Regions from separate parts of the Bradyrhizobium diazoefficiens genome, predicted to be linked through region 1. Evidence: predicted binding sites of a transcription regulator. Region 1 holds the regulator's gene; each other region holds the start of a gene.
What was found. The regulator LexA, encoded in region 1, represses DNA repair genes until DNA is damaged. The targets are predictions, from matches to a motif close to TGTTCNNNNTGTGTTCNG.
Positions count from the first base shown of each region.

Region 2: the regulator LexA is predicted to act here: its motif matches at 5,346-5,363, upstream of JJC00_RS35530 (DNA recombination protein RmuC).
Region 3: the regulator LexA is predicted to act here: its motif matches at 3,515-3,532, upstream of JJC00_RS11230 (PA0069 family radical SAM protein).

Region 1 is NZ_CP067102.1:4,180,618-4,187,876, reverse strand. Features, by position in the region: gene JJC00_RS19500 (S41 family peptidase) at 1-496, opposite strand, end outside; gene JJC00_RS19495 (alpha-hydroxy acid oxidase) at 787-1,914, shown strand; gene JJC00_RS19490 (HAD family hydrolase) at 1,929-2,555, shown strand; gene JJC00_RS19485 (hypothetical protein) at 2,693-2,908, shown strand; gene JJC00_RS19480 (molybdopterin molybdotransferase MoeA) at 3,094-4,305, shown strand; gene lexA (transcriptional repressor LexA) at 4,481-5,182, shown strand; gene JJC00_RS19470 (hypothetical protein) at 5,377-5,580, shown strand; gene JJC00_RS19465 (hypothetical protein) at 5,772-6,206, shown strand; gene JJC00_RS19460 (ComEC/Rec2 family competence protein) at 6,217-7,259, opposite strand, start outside.
Region 2 is NZ_CP067102.1:7,613,781-7,621,039, reverse strand. Features, by position in the region: gene JJC00_RS35555 (DNA polymerase III subunit gamma/tau) at 1-1,155, shown strand, start outside; gene JJC00_RS35550 (YbaB/EbfC family nucleoid-associated protein) at 1,179-1,499, shown strand; gene recR (recombination mediator RecR) at 1,501-2,103, shown strand; gene JJC00_RS35540 (hypothetical protein) at 2,131-2,565, shown strand; gene JJC00_RS35535 (AmpG family muropeptide MFS transporter) at 2,578-3,942, opposite strand; gene JJC00_RS35530 (DNA recombination protein RmuC) at 4,112-5,314, opposite strand; gene def (peptide deformylase) at 5,483-6,007, shown strand; gene fmt (methionyl-tRNA formyltransferase) at 6,020-6,955, shown strand; gene truA (tRNA pseudouridine(38-40) synthase TruA) at 6,955-7,259, shown strand, end outside.
Region 3 is NZ_CP067102.1:2,477,075-2,484,333, forward strand. Features, by position in the region: gene JJC00_RS11220 (acetate/propionate family kinase) at 1-939, opposite strand, end outside; gene JJC00_RS11225 (phosphoketolase family protein) at 944-3,331, opposite strand; gene JJC00_RS11230 (PA0069 family radical SAM protein) at 3,554-4,717, shown strand; gene JJC00_RS11235 (VOC family protein) at 4,743-5,198, shown strand; gene JJC00_RS11240 (ribonuclease HII) at 5,271-6,059, shown strand; gene JJC00_RS11245 (glycosyltransferase family 39 protein) at 6,158-7,259, shown strand, end outside.

The sequences.
Region 1 (7,259 bases):
TCTGGGTATCGACCGGGCCCTTCATCTTGTTGACGGCCTGCTCGAGCGTCATGCCCTGCACGCCCTCGCCGTCGATCTTGCTGATGAGGTCGCCGGACATGAGGCCAGCCTTCGACGCCGGCGTGTCATCGATCGGCGAGACGACCTTGACCAGGCCCTCCTCCATCGTGACTTCGATGCCGAGCCCGCCGAATTCGCCGGAGGTGGTCTCCTGCATCTCGGTCCAGGCCTTGTCGTTCATGTAGCGCGAATGCGGATCGAGCGAGGTCACCATGCCGGTGATCGCGCCTTCGATCAGCTTGGAATTGTCGGGCCTCTCGACATAGCTCGCCTTCACCCGCTCGAAGACCTCTCCGAACAAATTGAGCTGGGAATAGGCATCATCCGCGCCCGCTGCCGCCCGAGCCGCCCATAGTCCGCCCTGCGGACCGGATACGAGGAGGGTCAGGCATGCTCCGGTGAGCGCGCCCAGGGGGAACAGCAGGGTTTTCCGCATGGAATGGTTGGCCTTTTCGCTTGGGACAGGACGCCGCGCAAATGGCGATCCAGCCCGGTTCTCACAATACTATTCAGGTTTCTTCAAGGCCGGGCTGCCACGCCCGCGGGTATACTGCAAAAATCCCTTCGCCCTGGCCTAAACCTTTGGCAACGTTCCGAAACCATCGCCGCCAAGGCGGGAATCGATCGGCCGAGCCACGCTTCGCAGCTATGCGATTTTAGGATGGTTTTGGAGGGCCGGACGAGATACCCGATGACATAAGGCTTCAAATTCTCGGGAGGACAACAATGAACGAAGCACTCCGGCCGGAACGGAACGTCGAACTCGGCGCCAGCAATGAGCCGTTCCAGAACCTGCACGAATTCATCCGGAAGGCGCGTTCCAACCTCAACCAGAACGCCTGGGACTACATCGCCGGCGCCGCCGAGACCGAAACCACGATGCGCCGCAACCGTATGGCCCTGGACGAGATCGCTTTCCGCCCGCGCGTGCTGCGCGACGTGCGCAAGGTCTCCGGCTCGGTCGAGCAGTTCGGCCGCAAGATGCGCTTACCCGTCGTGCTCGCCCCCGTCGGTGCGCTGGAAATCTTCGATCCGCATGGAGCCGCCAGTGTCGCACGCGCGGCTGGCACCTTCGGCGCCTCACATATGCTAAGCTCGGTGTCCGAGCCCGGCCTGGAGAAGACCGCCGAAGCCGCCCCCGATGCGCTGCGCATGTACCAGCTCTATGTCCGCGGCGATGACGCGTTCGTGGCCGACGTCGTCAGCCGCGCCGAGAAGGCCAATTATGCCGCCTTCTGCCTGACCGTCGACACCGCCCATTACAGCCGTCGTGAGCGTGACATCGCCAAGCGCTACGTTCGCGAAAGCCGCCTGCGCGCCACCGGCGGCGACTACCAGAAGGGCCTGGAGTGGCGGACCGTGAAGATGGTCAAGGACAAGTTCAGGATACCGCTGATCCTCAAGGGCATCGCCACCGCCGAGGACGCGCAGATCGCGGTCGATCACGGGGTCGAGTGGATTTACGTCTCCAATCACGGCGGCCGCCAGCTCGATCACGGCCGCGGCGCCATGCATGTGCTGCCCGAGATCGTCGACGCCGTGAAGGGCCGCGCCAAGATCATGGTGGATGGCGGCATCTGCCGCGGCACGGATATCGTCAAGGCGATCGCGGCGGGCGCCGACCTCGTCGGCATCGGCCGGCTGCAGTGCTGGGCCCTGGCGGCGGCCGGCGAGACCGGCGTGACGCGGATGCTCGAGCTGCTCGAGGACGAGGTGCTGCGCTGCCTCGGCCTCCTGGGCGCCACCTCGTTCGCCGAGGTCAACACATCCTGCCTGCACCAGGCCACTGCCACCAATGCGCCGAGCGTATTCAGCGCATTCCCGCTGTTCGACCACGAGCCCTATCGATACTGACGAGACAGGACGCAATGACATCTCTCTCTCCCGGCAGCGCGGACGCGCTTCTGTTCGATCTCGGGCGCGTGGTGCTCGATATCGATTTCTCCCGGGCGATCGCCTGCTGGGCGGGACATGCAGGCCTCGAGCCCGAGGCCATCGTGGCGCGCTATGAGCGTGACAGCGAGGCTTACCAGCTGCACGAGGTCGGCAAGATCAGCGACGAGGACTATTTCCAGTCGCTGCGCTCATCGCTCGGCATCGGCATTTCGGATGCGCAATTTCTGGAGGGATGGAACGCGATCTTCGCCGGCGAGATGCCCGACATCGCGGAATTGCTGCCGCGCGCGGCGAAGCAGATGCCGCTCTATGCCTTCTCCAACACCAACCGCCCGCACGTGGATCATTTCTCGAAAGAGTATGCAGATCTGCTCGGCCATTTCCGCGAGCTGTATCTGTCCTCCAGCATCGGCCTGCGCAAACCGGATGCGGAAGCTTTCGACCACGTCGTCGCCGCGATGGGGGTACCCGCGAACCGGATCGTGTTCTTCGATGACCTCGCCGCGAACGTCGAAGGCGCCCGCGCCCGCGGGCTGATGGCGGTGCATGTCACCTCGCCCCGCGACGTCGGCATCGCACTGAAGGCGCTGGGGATCTGACCGCCGATTCCAGAACAATTGCATCCGGAAATGAGGAAACCACTCTGTGCATTTTTGTACAGAGTTCCGGGAACGGAATGCCCGCTTCCGGACTCTAGAGTCCGTTGGGAAGTCTACGAACGAACGGACGTATCATCGTGTTGGGCAAAACCTACCTCACCAAGCAGGCCTCGCTGCTGGTCAAATTCGCCAAGACCACCTCGGATTCCGAGCTTTCCGCCAAGCTGATGAGCAAGGCCGCCGACCTGAAAGCCCAGGCCGATCCGATGCCCGACAGCGATCAGAGTCCCCAGGCGCCCGACGTCGCTGAAGACGGAAGCTCGGCAAGGGGAAATCCTATAACGCCGTCGTGATACCCGGCGCGGCGCCTCAGCGAAACTTGGAAGCCATGCGCGAGCGCTACGATCTCACGCGCGCCGAAGCCGCTTTCCCGCTGGAGATCGTCAAAGGCGGCGGCCATTTTGCCTCGGCGCCCGCACTCGGCTAGAACGCTTGCCGTAACGTGATCGTTGCGTTGCCCAAGCAGGAGCTTTCACCCGTGGCCCTCATGCCGGTTTCCGATGCGCTCGCTGCCGTGCTCGCGGGTGCGGAGCCGCTGCCCGAGGAATCGGTCGCGCTCGACGCGGCCTTCCATCGCGTGCTTGCGCGCGACGTCGCGGCGCGGCGGACGCAGCCGCCGCAGGCGATGTCGGCGATGGATGGCTATGCCGTCCGCGCGGCCGATGCGGCCAGGATTGACACGCAGCTCGCCGTCATTGGCGAGGTCGCTGCCGGCCGTCCGTTTGCGGGAACTGTCGGCGCCGGCGAAGCGGTCCGGATCTTCACTGGTGGCGTCGTTCCCGACGGCGCTGATGCAGTCGTGATCCAGGAGGATACCGTCGCCGATGGCGAGCGCATCGCGATCAAGGAGGCAGCCGTCACCGGGCGGCACATTCGGCCGGCCGGCATCGATTTCTCCGAGAGTGACGTGCTGCTGCACAAGGGCGCCCGGCTCACCGAGCGCGACCTCGCGCTCGCCGCCGGCATGAACCACCCGCACCTTAGCGTCCAGCGTCGTCCAAAGGTCGCGATTCTCGCCACCGGCGACGAGCTGGTGATGCCGGGCGCCACGCCCGGCCATGGCCAGATCGTCTATTCCAATGGCTACGCCTTGCATGCGCTCGCCCGCAGCGAGGGGGCTGACACCATCGACCTCGGGATTGCGGCCGACACGCTTGCCGCCACCACCGCCGGCATCCGCCGCGCGCGCGAATCCGGCGCCGACATCCTGATCACCACGGGCGGTGCCTCGGTCGGCGACCACGATCTGGTGCAGCAGGCGCTCCGCGACGAAGGCACGTCGATGGCGTTCTGGAAGATCGCGATGCGGCCGGGCAAGCCGATGATGAACGGGCAGCTCGGGGCGATGCGCGTGATCGGCCTGCCCGGCAATCCCGTGTCATCCTATGTTTGCGGCTTCCTGTTCATGGTGCCGCTGATTCGCGCGTTGTCGGGCCGTTCGATGGTTCATCACCGCCGCGAACGCGCCGTGCTCGGCCGCGACGTCGGCGCCAATGACCAGCGCGAGGATTATCTGCGCGCCCGCCTCGATGTGCGTGATGACGGCACGCTGATCGCCCTTCCCGTCAATCGCCAGGACTCCTCGCTGCTTGCGAATCTCGCTGCGGCACAGGCACTTCTCGTGCGCGAACCGTTCGCACCGAAGGCCGAAGCGGGAGCGCCCTGCGAGGTGCTGCGACTGCCCGTTTGAGCGCTTCGTTCGCAACCGTTCCGCGAACTTTGTCGCGTTCACGGTAAATTAAGCAGTTGCGGAACATGTATCGAACATATAGTGTCCGTTCATGATTTGTTTCGAGCGTGCAGCGGCTTATTGCCGAATTCACGTCTCGGAATCGAACGACATCAACCGGGGGATTTTGGTCGAGATGTTAACGCGCAAACAATACGAGCTCCTGCGGTTCATCAGCGAGCGCCTGAAGGAAAGCGGCGTGCCGCCCTCCTTCGACGAGATGAAGGACGCGCTCGATCTGCGCTCGAAATCGGGCATCCATCGCCTGATCACTGCGCTCGAGGAGCGCGGCTTCATCCGGCGCCTGCCCAACCGCGCCCGCGCCATCGAGGTGATCAAGCTGCCTGAGCTCCAGGCCGCCGCCGGCAGCCGCCGCGGCTTCACGCCGAGCGTCATCGAAGGCAATCTCGGCAAGGTACGCACGACGTCGAGCCCGCCCGCCGACGAGGGTGAGCGTCCCGTTGCGGTGCCCGTGATGGGCCGGATCGCGGCCGGTACGCCGATCGAGGCGTTGCAGACCCGCAGCCACACCATCAGCGTCCCGCCCGACATGCTCGGCTCGGGCGAGCATTACGCGCTCGAAGTGCGTGGCGACTCAATGGTGGAAGCCGGCATTCTCGATGGCGACATGGCGCTGATCCAGCGCAACGAGAGCGCCGACACCGGCGACATCGTCGTCGCCCTGATCGACGACGAGGAAGCAACCTTGAAGCGTTTCCGCCGCCGTGGCGCCTCGATCGCGCTCGAGCCGGCGAATGCGGCCTATGAGGTCCGCATCCTGCCGCCCAACCGGGTCAAGATCCAGGGCAAGCTGATCGGGCTGTACCGCAAGTACTGAGCGCGTCAAGTACTGAGCGCGTCGCAATCGACGACCACCATCAACGATTGGAGCGGACGATTGTCCGCTCCGGCTGGATAGTCTTTCTGGTTTTGCACAGATTATCCGGCCCCCTCTCCAGCGCTACATCCTCGGCACGCCGCAACGAAGCACGCATCGCTTCGCAGGCCTTTAAGAAGACCGAGGAGGCCACCATGCGCAAGCTCGTATTGAGCACTGTCACGATGGCGCTGATCGCAGCATCAGCGTCGCAAGCCTTCGCGGCACAAAAGCCGCATCACGCCCACAAAGCTCCGCAGGCAACGAACGAACAATTCCGCGATGCCCGCAACGCCGTCACACGGCCCACCCCGCCGGCCTGGCCGTATGCGGGCTGGTCAGCGCCCGCAGGCCGTTGACCGAACGGCTCTCCAAATGCATGAGAGCAGGCTTTGTTCCTCACGTATTTGAAAAAGATATTGTGATGGCGGCTTGCGGATCCAAGCCGCAGATTTGCCCCCAACATCGCATATGATCACAGGCTTCCACTCTGATAGAGGCCTGCGCCTCAGAAGAGGCGCGGTGCTCTATCCCGATTGAGGAGCACCCGATGTGTGACTATAGCCTGCATGCCGTCGCGACCCGTCCCGCAGAGGTTGGCGAGACGATCGTCACGACAACGTTCCGTGGCACCTCGACGCGCGGCTTCGCTTCCGAAGCCGACATGTCAGTTGCGGTCTGCCTGCTGCCGGGAACGGAGCTCGCCTTCGCCGACAACGTCCGCTACGATAATCGCTGGATCTGGACGCGCACCGTCAACTCGCGCGTCGGCAAGTTCGGCAAGGTCGATCCGCACGTTCCTGATCGTCATCACGACGCGATCGAATTCCCCGACGGCAAATACGTGCTGGTGACGCAGCTCGTGGAAGGCCAGCGTGCAACCGTGCTGCAGCTGCCCGTGACGCAGCCGCTCGGCGAGCGCGAGCACAAGCCGCATGTCATCGCCGACAGCCACTCGACGTCCCCGCGTCTGCCGATCGGCTGATAGGTCGACCTCAGTCCTCGGCCTGAAGGTCGGCCTCTGACGGCGTTGCGTCTTTGGCGCGCGGAGCCGCCGACCTTGGCATGAGGGTCCGTTCGAAATCTCCATCGCCGGCCGCCGCCGGCGACCAGGGGCGGTTTGCACCCCTCGACTTCACCGCCGCAATCGCAAAACCGTCGCCACGCTGCGTCAGCGCCAGCGCGCCCTGGCGCGCGAGACGCGGCCGATCGACCACCATGGCACCGCAATCCGGCGGCGCGGGCCTTGACGTCACCACCAGTGCCGCGCGGCTGCAATCGTCGTTCAGCGCGTCGATGCGCAGCGCCTGCGCAATCATCCGGCCGTCGGCGAGTGGCGTCACGCAGCCGGACTCGTCACACGACACGCCTTTACTGAGCGAGGCGCTGGCCGCATCGCGCGGGTCGGCGTCCGCCGCGAGCCACTCCTTGATCAGGAAATTGTCCTTGTTGGTCCTCATCAGATGCAGCTGCCCGTCCCTGCCCCGCACCGCGACGCTCTGGCCGTCACCGGCGATAAGGATGTCGGGTTGCCGGACCGACAGACCCCAGACGGTTGCCGCCATGAGGACGAAGGCGCCCGACCAGCGCAGCGGCGTGCGCAGCAGGCCCATCAGGATCAGGCCGAGGCTCGCAGCGATCAGCGGCGCGGTGCCGAAGGCGGCGATGTGCCCGATCGCGCCGGGCAGCGCGGCGACCCAGCGCGACACCGCCACCATCCAGTCGATCCCGATTCCCATCAGCCACCAGAACACACCGTCGAGCCCGAACGGGGCCGCGAGCAATCCCAGCAGTCCAGCAGGCATCACCAGCGCCGACACCACCGGCATCGCGCCGAGATTGGCGAGCACGCCGTAGGGCGTGACGCGGTGGAAATGGAAGGCGGCATAGGGCGTGGTCGCGAGCCCCGCGATCATCGAGGCCATGAACAACATCGCGATCTCGCGACCGCCCCACAGGGCGATGCGCGCAGTCGTCGAATGATCGGGAGATGCGAACAGGTTCGGCATGCCGATCTGCACCAGCGCCACAAGCCCAA
Region 2 (7,259 bases), 3.4 Mb from region 1:
ATCGCGCGCGCCGCCGAAGGCTCGGTGCGCGACTCGCTGTCGCTGCTCGACCAGGCGATCGCGCATGCGGCAGGCACCGTGAAGGCCGATGCGGTCAGGCAGATGCTGGGGCTTGCCGATCGTACTCGTGTGATCGACCTCTTCGATTCGCTGGCGCGCGGTGATATCGCGGCCGCGTTCAAGGAGTTCCGCGATCAGTACGACGTCGGCGCCGATCCCATCGTCGTGCTTTCGGACCTCGCCGAATTCGTCAATTTCGTCACCCGCGTGAAGATCGTGCCGGCGACCGCCGACAATGCCGCCTATGGCGAGACCGAGCGCGTGCGCGCGAAGGATTTCGCCGCGAAGATCTCGATGCGCGTGCTGTCGCGGATGTGGCAGATGCTGCTCAAGGGCATCACCGAGGTGCAGGCCGCGACGCGCCCTGCTGCCGCCGCCGAGATGGTGCTGGTGCGCATCGCCTATGTCGCCGACCTGCCGACGCCGGACGAAGCGATCAGGATGCTGGAGCAGAACGGCGGCGGTTCGCCGGTCGTGAGCGGCGGCGGTGCTGCGCGCAGCGGCGCGCCGGCGGCACCAATATCCTCAGCGGCGTCCGTGACCTCTGCTGCGCCGGTTCGCATGCCGACCTCATCGCCGACTGCGTTCGGCGGCGGCGCCCGGCCGCAGATGGCGGCGCCCGCGCCGGATCCGCAAGCTGTCGCACCCCAGCTCCGCGTCACCAGCTTCACCCAGCTCGTTGCGCTCGCTGGGCAGAAGCGCGACCTCATGACCAAGGGCGCGCTCGAAGGCGAGATGCGCCTCGTCCGTTTCGAGGAGGGCCGGCTGGAAGTCGCGCTCGAGCCGAACGCGTCGAAAACGATGATCTCCGAGCTCGCGCGAAAATTCGAGTTGTGGACCGGCCGCCGCTGGACCATCATTGTTTCCAACGAGCAGGGCCAGGCGACGCTGCGTTCGGTGAGCCAGGCCGCCAAGCAGGAACATGCGCGCACCGCCGAGGCCGATCCGCGCGTGCAGGAGGTGCTGTCGCGCTTCCCCGGTGCGAAGGTCGTCGAGGTCCGCAGGCTTGCCCCCGAGGCGCCGGAATCCAATATTAACGCCGACTATGGCTCTGATGATCCGCCCGACGGTTCCGACGCCGACGACGATCTCTGAGCCAGTTTTAAGGACAAGCAACCATGGCTGATTTTCTCGGCATGATGAAGCAGGCGGCGCAGCTGCAATCCAAGATGCAGGAGATGCAGGAGCAGCTCGCCAATGTGGAGGTCGAGGGCATCTCCGGCGGCGGTCTCGTCGCCGTGCGCATGACCGCGAAGATGGACGTCAAGGGCGTCAAGATCGATCCCTCGCTGATGAAGGCCGAAGAGCGCGAGGTGCTGGAAGATCTGCTCGTGACCGCGCTCGGTGATGCTCGCCGCAAGGCGGAGACCGCGATGCAGGAGAAGATGCAGTCGCTCACCGGCGGGCTCGGCCTGCCGCCGGGGCTGCTCGGCCAGTAATATGGGCGCGGTTGCAGGTCCCGAAATCGAGCGGCTGGTCCAGCTTCTCGCACGGCTGCCGGGCCTGGGCCCGCGCTCCGCGCGACGCGTGGCGCTGCATCTGATCAAGAAGCGCGAAGCGCTGATGATGCCGCTATCCTCGGCCCTGCAGGTCGCCCTCGATAAGGTGCAAGTCTGCAAGACCTGCGGCAACATCGACACGCAGAATCCCTGCACCGTCTGCACCGATCCGAAGCGCGATCCCGCCATCATCGTCGTTGTGGCCGACGTCGCCGATCTCTGGGCGCTGGAGCGGGCCAATGCGACCCAAGGGCGCTACCACGTGCTGGGCGCGACCTTGTCGCCGCTCGACGGTGTCGGGCCGCAGGACCTCACCATCGACGCGCTGGTCGCGCGTGCGCATGCGGCCGAGGTGCACGAAATCATCCTGGCGCTGAATGCGACCGTCGACGGCCAGACCACCGCGCATTACATCACCGACCTGCTTCAGGACGCCAACGTAAAAGTAACCCGGCTGGCCCATGGTGTGCCTGTTGGTGGCGAGCTTGATTATCTCGATGAGGGCACGCTATCGGCCGCGATGCGGCAGCGGACCCTGTTCTAGCCATCCAGACTTGACGGAACGGACGACATGACGAAACGATTCGCCACACGATCGGCTTTGGTCGCGACGATGCTGCTGCTGGTGACCCCGGCCATCGCCGCGCAGCAGGACGGCGAGGCGCCGCTGCCCTCGAAGCCCGGCAAGCCGATCGGCGCCGGCGAGGTGCTCTCGGGCGAGCTGAACGCCATGAAAGTGCGCGACGTCAAGAACGCCGGCAAGCGGATTGCGATGTACCAGATCACCTCCGAGCCGCGCCGCCTGCCGGCGCCGAACGGGCTGTGCGATCTCGAGACCGGGCCTGAGACCTTCCAGCTCGTTCCCAACGGCGACGCGCAAGCCGCGCAGCTGAAATCGTTCGCCGGCAAGGAGATCTCGGTCAAGGTCGACGAGGTCGCCTGCGCCAGCGATCCCGGCCAGATGAGCGAGGCCGTGATCACGAAGTGGAGTTTGGTGAGGAAGTAGGAGGGCGCGGCTCTACACCCGCACCGGCCCCAGCGCCTCAAAATGCCCGCGCTTCTGCAACCAGGTCAGCAGCACCAGGCTCGGGATCGCCACCAGCACGCAGATCACAAAGAACAGCGGCCAGCCGGTCGTATCCGCCACGAAACCGGCCCCTGACGACAGATAGGTCCGCCCCACCGCTGCAAGCGCGGTGAGCAGCGCATATTGTGTCGCCGTGTGCAGCGGGTTCTGGCACAGCGCCGAGAGATAGGCGACGAAGATCACGGTGCCGATGGCGCTGGTGAAATTCTCGGCGCAGATCGCGAGCGCCAGTGCCCATTGATTGGTGCCGACTATGGCGAGCCAGGAGAAGGTCAAATTGGCCAGCGCCTGCACCACGCCGCCGATCCAGAGCGAAGTCGCCAGCGAGTAACGCCGCGCGACAAAACCGCCGGCAAAGCCGCCGATCAGGGTCGCGGCGAGGCCGACGCCCTTCACGATCGCCGCATAGTCGTTGCGGGTGAAGCCGAGGTCGATCACGAACGGCGCGGTCATGGTGCCCGAGAACGCGTCCGTGAATTTGAACAGCACGACGAAGGCGAGCGCCGCGAGCGCGTCCTTGCGCGACAGGAATTCGGAGAAGGCGCCGATCGCCGCGTGCAGCACGCGCGTGAATGCGGACTCTTCGTGCGTCGCAGCTTCCGCCCGTACCGATGGCTCGGGCTCGGTCGCCACGAGTGCCGTGATCGTTCCGATCAGCACCATCGACGCCATCACCACATAGCCCCACATCCAGGCCGAGCTGCGCGTGATGCCGGTGCTCTCGAAGCCGGAGACCATGAACAGCGCCCCGGCAGTCGAGACCAGCATGCCGATGCGGTAAGCCGCGACGTAGGCGGCCATGCCGGCGGCCTGCTCGCTCTCGGGCAGGCTCTCGACGCGGAAGGCGTCGACCACGATGTCCTGCGTCGACGAGGTCGTTGCCACCAAGAGCGCACCGAGTGCGACGTAGAACGGCGAGCGCGCGGGATCGGTCATCGCCAGCAGCAGGATCGCGATGATCAGCAGCAATTGCGAGAACAGCAGCCAGCCGCGCCGCCGGCCAAAGGCGCGGGTGAACAGCGGCACATGCAGCGCGTCCACCAGCGGCGCCCAGAGGAATTTCAGCGTGTAGGGCGTGCCGACCAGCGCAAACAGTCCGATGGTCTTGAGATCGACGCCGGCCTCGCGCATCCACACCAGCAGCGTCGACCCCGACAGTGCCAGCGGCAGCCCCGAGGAGAAGCCGAGGAACAGCACGATCAGCACCCGCGGTTGCAGGTAAACAGCCAGGCTGTCGTGCCAGGAGGTCGCGGGGGCATCAGTTCCGGCGGGCGAGGTCGCGTCGGGTGCGGTCATGGGAAGGTGTTAGCAGATTCTGGGGGCCACGAGGGAGGTGTCGTCGCCTTCTCGGTGTCATCGTCCGCGAAGGCGGACGATCCAGTACCCACCGGCGTCTGGATTCAACCACAGCCGTCCCAGCGTACTGGATACCCGCCTTCGCGGGGCATGACAGTGCGCCTCAATCTCACTCCCCCGCCTGGAGCTTCCTCGGAAACAACTCGGCCGCGCCTGACGCCACCAGCCGCGGGCCGTCCGCGGGCGCGTCGGTCTTGCTGAAATCGAGCTCCTCGATTCGCCCTGCGCGCTTCTCGATCTTGTCGGCGGAGATCAGGATCTGGCGGACGTCCTCGTTCGCGTCGGCAAAGTGCTTCTGCAGTTTCAGCACGCGGTCGCGCAGGCGGCCGAGATCGTCGCCGAGCTTGATCACCTCGGTCTGGATCTGGTCGGCGGCGTCGCGCATGCGCGCGTCCTTCATGATCTGCTGCATCACCTGGATCGCGAGCATCAGCAGCGAGGGCGACACCAGCACGACCTTGGCGCGATAGGCCTTCTGGATCACGTCGTCGAAACCATCATGGATCTCAGCGTAGACCGATTCCGATGGCACGAACATCAGCGCCATTTCCTGGGTCTCGCCGGTGACGAGGTATTTTTCCGCGATGTCGCTGACATGCTTCATCACGTCGCCGCGCAGCCGCTGCGTGGCGGCGCGCTTCTCCTCGTCGGTGCGGGCGTCGTGCAGCGCGGTCATCGCCTCCAGCGGAAATTTTGCGTCGATACAGAGCGGGCGCTTGTCGGGCAGGAACACGACGCAATCGGGCCGCTTTCCGGTCGAGAGCGTGAACTGGAATTCGTAAGCCCCCTTCGGCAGGCCGTCCTGGACGATCGCCTCCATCCGCGCCTGGCCAAAGGCGCCGCGCGACTGCTTGTTGGCGAGCACGTCGCGCAACGTCGTCACCTGCGTGGTGAGGTCGGTGAGGTTCTTGTGCGCGTTGTCGATGATGCCGAGCCGCTCGTGCAGCGCGCGCAGGCTCTCCATGGTGTTGCGGGTCGAGTGTTCCATGGACTGGCCGACCCGATGGGTCACCGAATCCAGCCGCTCGTTGACCGCCCGGGCCATCTCGGCCTGGCGGCCGGCCAGTGCCTGGGTCATGGCGTCGGCTCGGCCGGCGGCCTCGCTCTGGGCGTGCAGGACCTGGCTGAGGCGCTCCTCCAGCTCGTCGGCGCGGATGGCGCTCGCCATCGCGAGTTCCGCGCCGCGCCGCCCGGACCGCGCGATCACGACCGCAATGATGATCAGCAGGATGAGGACCAGGGCGCCGAAGCCGATCAGCGCATCGAGTGTACGCAGCGGCCAGTCGCCAAGCATGAAAATGATCTCGTTCATGCCAGCCCTTCTAGCCGATTCGCCAGGTCATACGAACGAATAGCGAACATTTATGGTTAATCGACCCCTAATTTTTATGATTAACGAAACAAGTTTTATGGTTAGCGGAGTGTTAACGCGTTCCCGGCCGCATTGACCGCTTGTCGCGCGCGGCTTAAATCGCCCGCCATGGCCCTCAGAGAAATCATCATCCTGCCCGACAAGCAGCTGCGTCTGGTCTCCAAGCCGATCGAGAAGGTCACGCCGGAGATCCGCAAGCTTGCCGATGACATGTTCGAAACCATGTACGACGCGCCCGGCATTGGCCTGGCGGCGATCCAGATTGCGCAGCCGCTACGGCTGATCACCATGGACCTCGCCAAGCCCAACCAGGACGGCGAGACCAAGCCGGAGCCACGCGTCTTCATCAATCCCGAGATCATCGCGTCGTCCGAGGATCTGTCGGTCTACGAGGAAGGCTGCCTGTCGATCCCCGAATATTACGAGGAAGTCGAGAGGCCGGCGAAAGTGCGCGTGCGTTTCACGGATCTGGACGGCAAGGTGCACGAGGAGGATGCCGAAGGCCTCTACGCCACCTGCATCCAGCACGAAATCGACCATCTCAACGGCGTGCTGTTCGTCGACTATCTCTCAAAGCTCAAGCGCGACCGCGTGATCAAGAAGTTCGAGAAAGCCGCCAAGCGCGCGGAGTAAGGTTCTCCGTCGATGCCCCTCCGCCTGATCTTCATGGGCACGCCCGATTTCTCCGTGCCGACGCTGCTCGCGCTCGTCGCGCACGGCCACGAGATCGTGGCCGTCTATACCCGCGCGCCGAAGCCGGGCGGCCGGCGCGGGCTGCAATTGCAGCCAACCCCGGTTGAAGAGGCTGCGCGAAAGCTCGGCGTGCCCGTGCTGACGCCGAAGACGCTGAAGACGCAGGAAGCGCTCGACGCGTTTAGCGCGTTTGACGCCGATGCCGCCGTCGTCGTCGCCTACGGCATGATCCTGCCGCAGGCGATCCTCGATGCGCCAAAGCTCGGCTGCTACAACCTTCACGCCTCGCTGCTGCCGCGCTGGCGCGGCGCGGCGCCCATCAACCGCGCGATCATGGCCGGCGATGCCGAGAGTGGCGTGATGGTGATGAAGATGGATGTCGGTCTCGACACTGGCGACGTCGCCATGGCCGAGCGGCTCGCGATCACCGACAATATGACCGCGCTCGATCTGCACGATCGCCTGTCCCGGCTTGGTGCCGATCTGATGGTGCGCGCGATGGCCGCGCTCGACCGCAGCGCGCTCCAGCTCAAAAAACAGAGCGAGGACGGGGTCACCTATGCCGCCAAGATCGACAAGGCGGAGGCGCGGATCGACTGGAGCAAGTCCGCGCACGCGGTGCTGCGCCACATCCACGGCCTGTCGCCGTTTCCCGGCGCCTGGGCAGAGCTCGCCGGTATTACGGAGAATGCGCGCGTAAAAATTTTGCGCTGTGAGCTCGCAAAGGGCGCCGGTGCGCCGGGCGAGGTGCTCGATGGCCAGCTCACCATCGCCTGCGGCGAGGGTGCGATCCGCATCCTCGAGCTGCAGCGCGAAGGCAAGGCCCGGATGCAGGCGGTGGACTTCTTGCGCGGCGTGAAGGTCGAGCCGCCCATGCGGCTCATCTGATGCCCCGCTACAAGCTCACCATCGAATATGACGGCGCGCCGTTCTTCGGCTGGCAGGTCCAGGACACGCTGCCCTCGGTGCAGGGTGCGCTGGAAGCGGCGGTGAAGGCGATGACCGGCGCGGATCTGCGGGTGCATGGCGCCGGCCGCACGGATGCCGGCGTGCATGCGCGCGGCCAGGTTGCGCATGTCGACATCGAGAAGCAATTTCCGCCGGGCCGTTTTCGTGACGGGCTGAACGCGCATCTGCGCCCGCATCCGATTGCGGTGCTCGAGGCCGAGATCGTGCCCGACACGTTCGAAGC
Region 3 (7,259 bases), 1.7 Mb from region 1:
CACCGCGATCTCCTGTGCGGCACGGAAGGTGAAGAGATCGACCGCCTCGCGTGCTGCAGGATCGCCGCTCGCAAGCAGCGTCCGCATGTCCGCGGAGATGCCGGAGACGCCGAGCAGGCCGGACTCGTGATAGAGCAGGTGCTGCAAATCCTCCACCGACATATTCTCGTGTTGCAACAGGTAGAGCAGCACGCCGGGATCGATGGAGCCGCAGCGCGTGCCCATCACCAGGCCGTCGAGCGGCGTCAGTCCCATCGTGGTGTCGACGCTGCGGCCGTCGTGCAACGCGCAGAGGCTGGCGCCATTGCCGAGATGGGCGATGACGGTGCGCTTGGCTGCAAGCTCCGGCGCGATCCTGGCGAGACGCCCTGCGACATATTCGAATGACAGCCCGTGAAAGCCGTAGCGCCGCAGCCCACGCGCCTCGTAGCGTCCCGGAATGGCGAAGCGGCTCGCCGGCGGCGAAAGGCCGTGATGGAAGGCGGTGTCGAAGCAGGCGATCTGCGTCAGCGAGGGGCGGATCGCCCTGATGGTCCGGACCGGCGCCAGGCAGCGCGGCTGATGCAGCGGCGCCAGCGGTGTCAGCGCCTCGAGCTTGCCATAGATGTCATCGGTCAGTGCGACCGGGCCGGAATAATCCGGTCCGCCATGAACGATGCGGTGGCCCACAGCGCGCAAGCGGGCCTCGCGAAAACGCTCCTCGATGAAGCCGAGCACGTCGGCGAACAGATGACCGCCGTCCGCATCCGACGCCTCCCGCTGCGTCTCGAACAGCGCCTCGCCCGATGGGCTCTTTGCCACCAGCCGCGGCTTTGCTTCGTGCTCGTCGAGCAGACCTTTGCAGAGCAGGGCGGGTTCGCTTCCCGAGATCTCGAACAGGCCGAACTTGATGCTTGACGAGCCTGCGTTGAGGACGAGCACCGCGTCGGAGGCCGGCATCGTGTCAGCCCGCCTTGCCCGGCCAGGCCCAGTCGCGGATCACGGGCATGTCCTCGCCATGCTCGCGCACGTAACGCGAATGCTCGATCAGCGCGTCGCGGAACTGCTGCTTCACCTGTGCGGCCTTGGTCGCGAGCCCCGGCACGCGCTCGATCGCCTCGATCGCGAGATGATAACGATCGAGCTCGTTGAGCACGACCATGTCGAACGGCGTCGTGGTGGTGCCTTCCTCGGCAAAACCGCGCACATGCATGCCGGCATGGTTGGTGCGCTTATAGGTCAGCCGGTGGATGAGATAGGGATAGCCGTGATAGGCGAAGATGACAGGCTTGTCCGACGTGAACAGGCTGTCGAAGTCGCGATCGGAGAGGCCATGCGGATGTTGCTCCTTCGGTTGCAGCGTCATGAGGTCGACGACGTTGACGACGCGGATCTTGAGGTCCGGCAGCGCGTTGCGGAGCAGATCGACAGCGGCGAGCGTTTCCAGCGTCGGCACGTCGCCGGCGCAAGCCATCACCACGTCGGGCTCGCTGCCGGACGCCTCATTGCTGGCCCAGGTCCAGATGCCGATGCCGGCATCGCAATGCGTGGCCGCCTCCTGCATCGACAGCCATTGTGGCGCCGGCTGCTTGCCGGCAACGATGACGTTGATGCGATTGTAAGTGCGCAGGCAGTGATCGGCGATCCACAACAGCGTGTTGGCGTCCGGCGGGAAATAGATGCGGACGATGTCGGCTTTCTTGTTGGCGACGAGATCGACGAAACCGGGATCCTGATGGCTGAAGCCGTTATGGTCCTGGCGCCAGACATGCGAGGTCAGGAGATAGTTCAGCGATGCGATCGGGCGCCGCCATGGCAGGTGTCGCGTCACCTTCAGCCATTTGGCGTGCTGGTTGAACATGGAATCCACGATGTGGATGAAAGCCTCATAGCAGGAGAAGAAGCCGTGGCGTCCGGTGAGCAGATAACTCTCCAGCCAGCCCTGGCAGAGATGCTCGCTCAGCACCTCCATCACGCGGCCGTCCTGCGCGAGATGCACGTCGTAAGATTCGATCGGCTCCATCCAGACGCGTTCGGTCGTCTCGAACACCGCGTCGAGCCGGTTTGACGCGGTCTCGTCCGGACCCATGATGCGGAAGTTGCGCTCTTCGGCGTTGAGGCGGATGACGTCGCGCAGGAATTTGCCGAGCTCGCGCGTTGCTTCTCCCGTCACGCTGCCGGGCTGTGGCACTTCGACTGCAAAACTGCGGAAGTCCGGCAGCTTCAGCTCCTTCTTCAACAACCCGCCATTCGCATGCGGATTGGCGCCCATGCGGCGGATGCCTTCGGGCGCCAGCGCCTGAAGCTCTGGAACGAGCGCGCCGCTGGCGTCGAACAGGTTTTCCGGCTCGTAGCTCTTCATCCAGTCTTCGAGAATCTTCAGATGCGCCGGGTTCTCGCGGCAGTTCGCAACGGGAACCTGATGCGCGCGCCAAAAGCCTTCGACCTTCTTGCCGTCGACTTCCTTCGGGCCGGTCCAGCCCTTGGGGCTGCGCAACACGATCATCGGCCAGCGTGGCCGTGCGACGCTTTTTTGCCCCTCGCGGGCGTGCTGCTGGATCGAGCGGATGCTGGTCAACGCGACATCGAGCGCATCGGCCATGGTCCGGTGCATCAATTTGGGATCGTCGCCCTCGACGAATAGCGCCTCGTGGCCGAACCCGCGGAAGAGATCGCGGATCTCGTCATCACGCATCCGGCCGAGCACGGTGGGATTGGCGATCTTGTAGCCATTGAGGTGCAGGATCGGCAGCACCGCGCCGTCATGGGCGGGGTTCAGGAACTTGTTGGAATGCCAGGACGCTGCGAGCGGGCCGGTCTCGGCCTCGCCGTCGCCGACGACGCAGGCGACGATCAGGTCGGGATTGTCGAACGCCGCGCCATAGGCGTGCACCAGCGCGTAGCCGAGCTCGCCGCCTTCGTGGATCGAGCCCGGCGTTTCCGGCGCCGCGTGGCTCGGGATGCCGCCGGGGAAGGAGAACTGCCTGAAAAGTTTTCGCAATCCGTCCGCATCGCGCGCGATATCAGGATAGATCTCGCTGTAGCTGCCTTCCAGATAGGTGTTGGCGACCATGCCCGGGCCGCCGTGTCCGGGGCCGCAGATATAGATCACGTCGAGGTCCAGCGCGTGGATGACGCGGTTGAGGTGGGCGTAGATGAAGTTCAGCCCCGGCGTCGTGCCCCAATGGCCGAGCAAACGCGGCTTGATGTGCTCGGGCCGCAAGGGCTCGCGCAGCAGCGGATTGTCGAGCAGATAGATCTGCCCGACCGAGAGATAGTTGGCGGCGCGCCAGTAGCGATCGAGGAGATCGAGGTCAGTGCTCGCAGCGGCCGATTGTTGTTGATTTGTCATATTCATGGGGACCTCCACCCAGCGATCGTCATCAACCTTGTTCCGGCGAGATCGATCCCGAGATTGATACTTGCCGTCATCAGACGGGATCGGGCTCACGCGATGTTGCGTGAGGTCAAAGGTCAGCGCGCGAAGTTTGGGCAGCGCTACTGTGCATGGGGTTGTTTTCACGTTTTTCATTCTTGTTCTTGATTTGTTCCGTTTGCGTGCTATCTTGGCTTCATGAGTCCAGCATCTTCTTCTGCTCTCAAGCACCCGCCGGTCACGGCGCCCTCCGAGCCGGCGGGTGCGCCTGCTGATTTCCCCGAGCTTGGCGTCGCCATCGACCGCGCGCGCAGGCGGGGGCGGGGCGCACAGTCCAACGCCAGCGGCCGCTTTGAGGCCGAGGCGCGCGTCGCCTTCGACGACGGCTGGCAGAGTCTGGAAGAGCTGCCGCCATTCAAGACCTCGGTCGCGGTCGACACCTCGCGCAAGGTGATCACCCGCAACGACTCTCCTGACATCGGCTTCGATCGTTCGATCAATCCCTATCGTGGGTGTGAGCACGGCTGCGTCTATTGCTTCGCGCGGCCGACGCACGCCTATCTCGGCCTGTCACCCGGGCTCGATTTCGAGTCAAAGCTGTTCGTGAAGCCTGAGGCGCCGGCGCTGCTCGAGAAGGAGCTGGCGGCCGCCGGCTACGAGCCGCGGATGATCGCGATCGGCACCAACACCGATCCCTATCAGCCGATTGAGCGCGAGCGCAAAATCATGCGCGGCATTCTGGAGGTGCTGGAGCGCACCGGCCATCCCGTCGGCATCGTCACCAAGTCCGCGCTGGTCACACGCGACATCGACATTCTCGCGCGGATGGCCAAGCGCAACCTCGCCAAGGTCGCAATCTCAGTGACCTCGCTCGACCCGAAGCTCGCGCGCACCATGGAGCCGCGCGCCTCGACGCCGCCAAAGCGCCTTGAGGCGCTGAAGCAGCTCTCGGACGCCGGCATTCCCACCACCGTGATGGTCGCGCCCGTGATCCCTGCGCTGAACGATTCCGAGATCGAGCGCATTCTGGATGCCGCAGCCCATGTCGGCGTCAAGGAAGCCTCCTACGTGCTGCTGCGGCTGCCGCTCGAGGTGCGCGATCTCTTCCGCGAATGGCTGATGGCGAACTATCCGGATCGCTATCGCCACGTCTTCACGCTGATCCGCGACATGCGCGGCGGCCGCGACTACGACGCGAAATGGGGCGAGCGGATGAAGGGCACCGGGCCGATGGCCTGGACCATCGGCCGCCGCATCGAGATCGCCTGCGACAGGCTGGGGCTCAACAAGCGCCGCTCGAAGCTGACGACGGATCATTTTGCCAGACCGAAGCAGAACGGCGAGCAGCTCAGCCTGTTCTGAGGCTGAGGAGCGAACGAGGTGTGTGATGAGTAAGGAACTGCCGGCTCCGATACCGCGGCTCACCGTCATCACCCTTGGCGTGCGTGACATCCGCGCCAGCATCGCCTTTTACGACGCGCTTGGCTTTTCGCGCCGGCTGAGGGCGACCGGCGAAGCCGTTGCGTTCTTCGACACCGGCGGTCCGGTGCTCGGGTTGTTTCCCTGGGACCAGCTCGCGGCCGACGCCAAGCTGCCGGATCAGCCAAGGCCATCGACTTTCCGCGGTGTCACGCTGGCATGGAACTGCGCGACGCGCGAGGAGGTCGACGCAGTGCTGGCGTTTGCGCTCGGCAAGGGCGCCGCCCTGCTGAAACCCGCGCATGAAACCGATTACGGCGGCTATTCCCGCTATTTTGCCGATCCCGACGGCCATCCCTGGGAGGTCGTCGTCGCGCCCGGCATCGAGGTCGGCGATGATCGGCGGGTCCATCTAGCGGAGTAGGGATGTCTGAATAGCGGGAATTGCGAGGGTTCCCGGTTGCGCTGGCCGATCTGCTTGCGCACGATCCCGGCCATGATTCGGGACAAGTCTGCCAAGAAGCCAGCCACGGACGCGCCAGAGAAGGACGCTGCCACAAAGGCCACGCCTGCGAAGCCGCCAAGCTTCCGTCGCGAGCGTGCGCTGATCAAGCGCGGCGTCTGGCCGGTCGCCGGCTGCGACGAGGCCGGCCGCGGGCCGCTCGCCGGTCCGGTGGTGGCGGCCGCGGTGATTCTCGACCCCGACCGCATCCCGCGCGGTATCGACGATTCCAAGCGGCTGACGGCGGAAGAGCGCGAAAAGCTGTTCGACAAGATCTGCGCCACCGCGCAGGTCTCGGTCGTCGTCGCCTCACGCGCCCGGATCGACCGCGACAACATCCTGCGTGCCTCGCTCTGGGCGCTGAAGCGTGCGGTGATTGCGTTGCCCGAGCCACCGAAGCACGTCTTCGTCGACGGCCGCGACCGGCTCGATACGGCGTGCGACTGCGAGGCCGTGATCGGCGGCGACGGCATCGTGCTGTCGATCGCGGCGGCCTCGATCGTCGCCAAGGTAACGCGCGATCGGTTGATGTGCGCGCTGGCGCAGGATTGCCCGGGCTACGGCTTCGAGCAGCACAAGGGCTATAGCGTGCCTGAGCATCTCGACGCGCTCGACCGCCTCGGCCCCACCATCCACCATCGCAGCTTCTTCGCCCCCGTCGCGGCCGTCCGCGCCAAGCACATGCCCTGGACCGTCGAGACGGTGCAGGACCTGTTCTCGGTCGCCGAGGTTGAGGTGCAGACGGACGCGACCGTGGACATCGATACGTCAGCGAGCCTCTAGCGCAGACTGTCGTTGCCACGACGCGTGGCGCGCTTTATCAAAACAGGGTGAGCGAATAGGGCCGGCTGGACGGGTTGGCTGCATCTTGCGGACGTTGCATGCGGTTTACCTCCCTGGTCATCGAGCTCATTCGCGCCCGGCCGCGGCTGATCGTCTGGATTGCCGTGCTGCTTCAGGCCGCGATGTGGCTGCTGGTGGCGCTGCTGTTCTACCGCAGCCCGCCCGGCGGCCTCGCGACCCTGCTGGCCTTCGGCAGGGAATACCAGGTCGGCACTGATCTCGGCCCGCCTCTGTCGATCTGGCTCGCCGATATCGCCTACCGCGCCGTGGGCGGCCACATGTTCGGCGTCTACGTACTGGCCGAGCTCTGCGAGATCGCGACCTTCATCGCGCTCTATCATCTCGCCCGCGCCGTCGTCGGCACCCAGCAGGCGGTGCTCGCCGTGCTCCTGACCATGACGGTGCTGGCCTTCTCCTCGTCGGCGCTCGATTTCGGTCCGCTGGTGCTGGCGCGGCCGTTGTGGGCGCTGTTGCTGCTGCATTCCTGGCAGATCATCGGCCAGCGCCGCGGCAATGCCTGGTTCGCCTGGTCGATCGAAGCCGGCTTGCTGCTGTTGACCACGCCCGCCGCGATCTTCCTGCTCGCATTGCTCGTCATCTTCGCGCTCTCGACCGCCGGCGGCCGCCGGACGTTGCTTGCGCTCGATCCGCTGTTCGCGCTCGTCGTCGTCGCCGTGCTGGCGCTGCCCTATGCCGTCTGGCTGATGCGCGCCGAAACCCTTGTGCTGCCGGCCCTGCCGCAAATTGCCGACCTCAGCGCCCGCGCGCTGCACGCGGTCTGGCTGCTCGGCGGGCTCGTGCTCGGCGCGGTGGCCGTCCCTGTGCTGAGCTTCCTCAACACACCCGTGTTCGCCGGCAAGAGCGAGGAGGCGCCGATCATCTACCGGCCGCCGGTCGAGCCGCTTGCGCGCAGCTTCGTCTATTTCTTTGCGCTCGCGCCGGCGCTCGGTGCGGTCCTGATCTCCGGACTGTTCGGGCTCGATGCCGTCGTCGGTGGCGCCGGCGTGGTGCTGGTGATGTCGGGCCTTGCCATGGTCGTGGTGGCCGGCGATCTCATCGCCATGCGCCGCGCGCGCATGCTGCGCACGGTCTGGATCGCCGCCATCGTGGCGCCCGCCATTGGCGTCGTGCTGGCCGTGC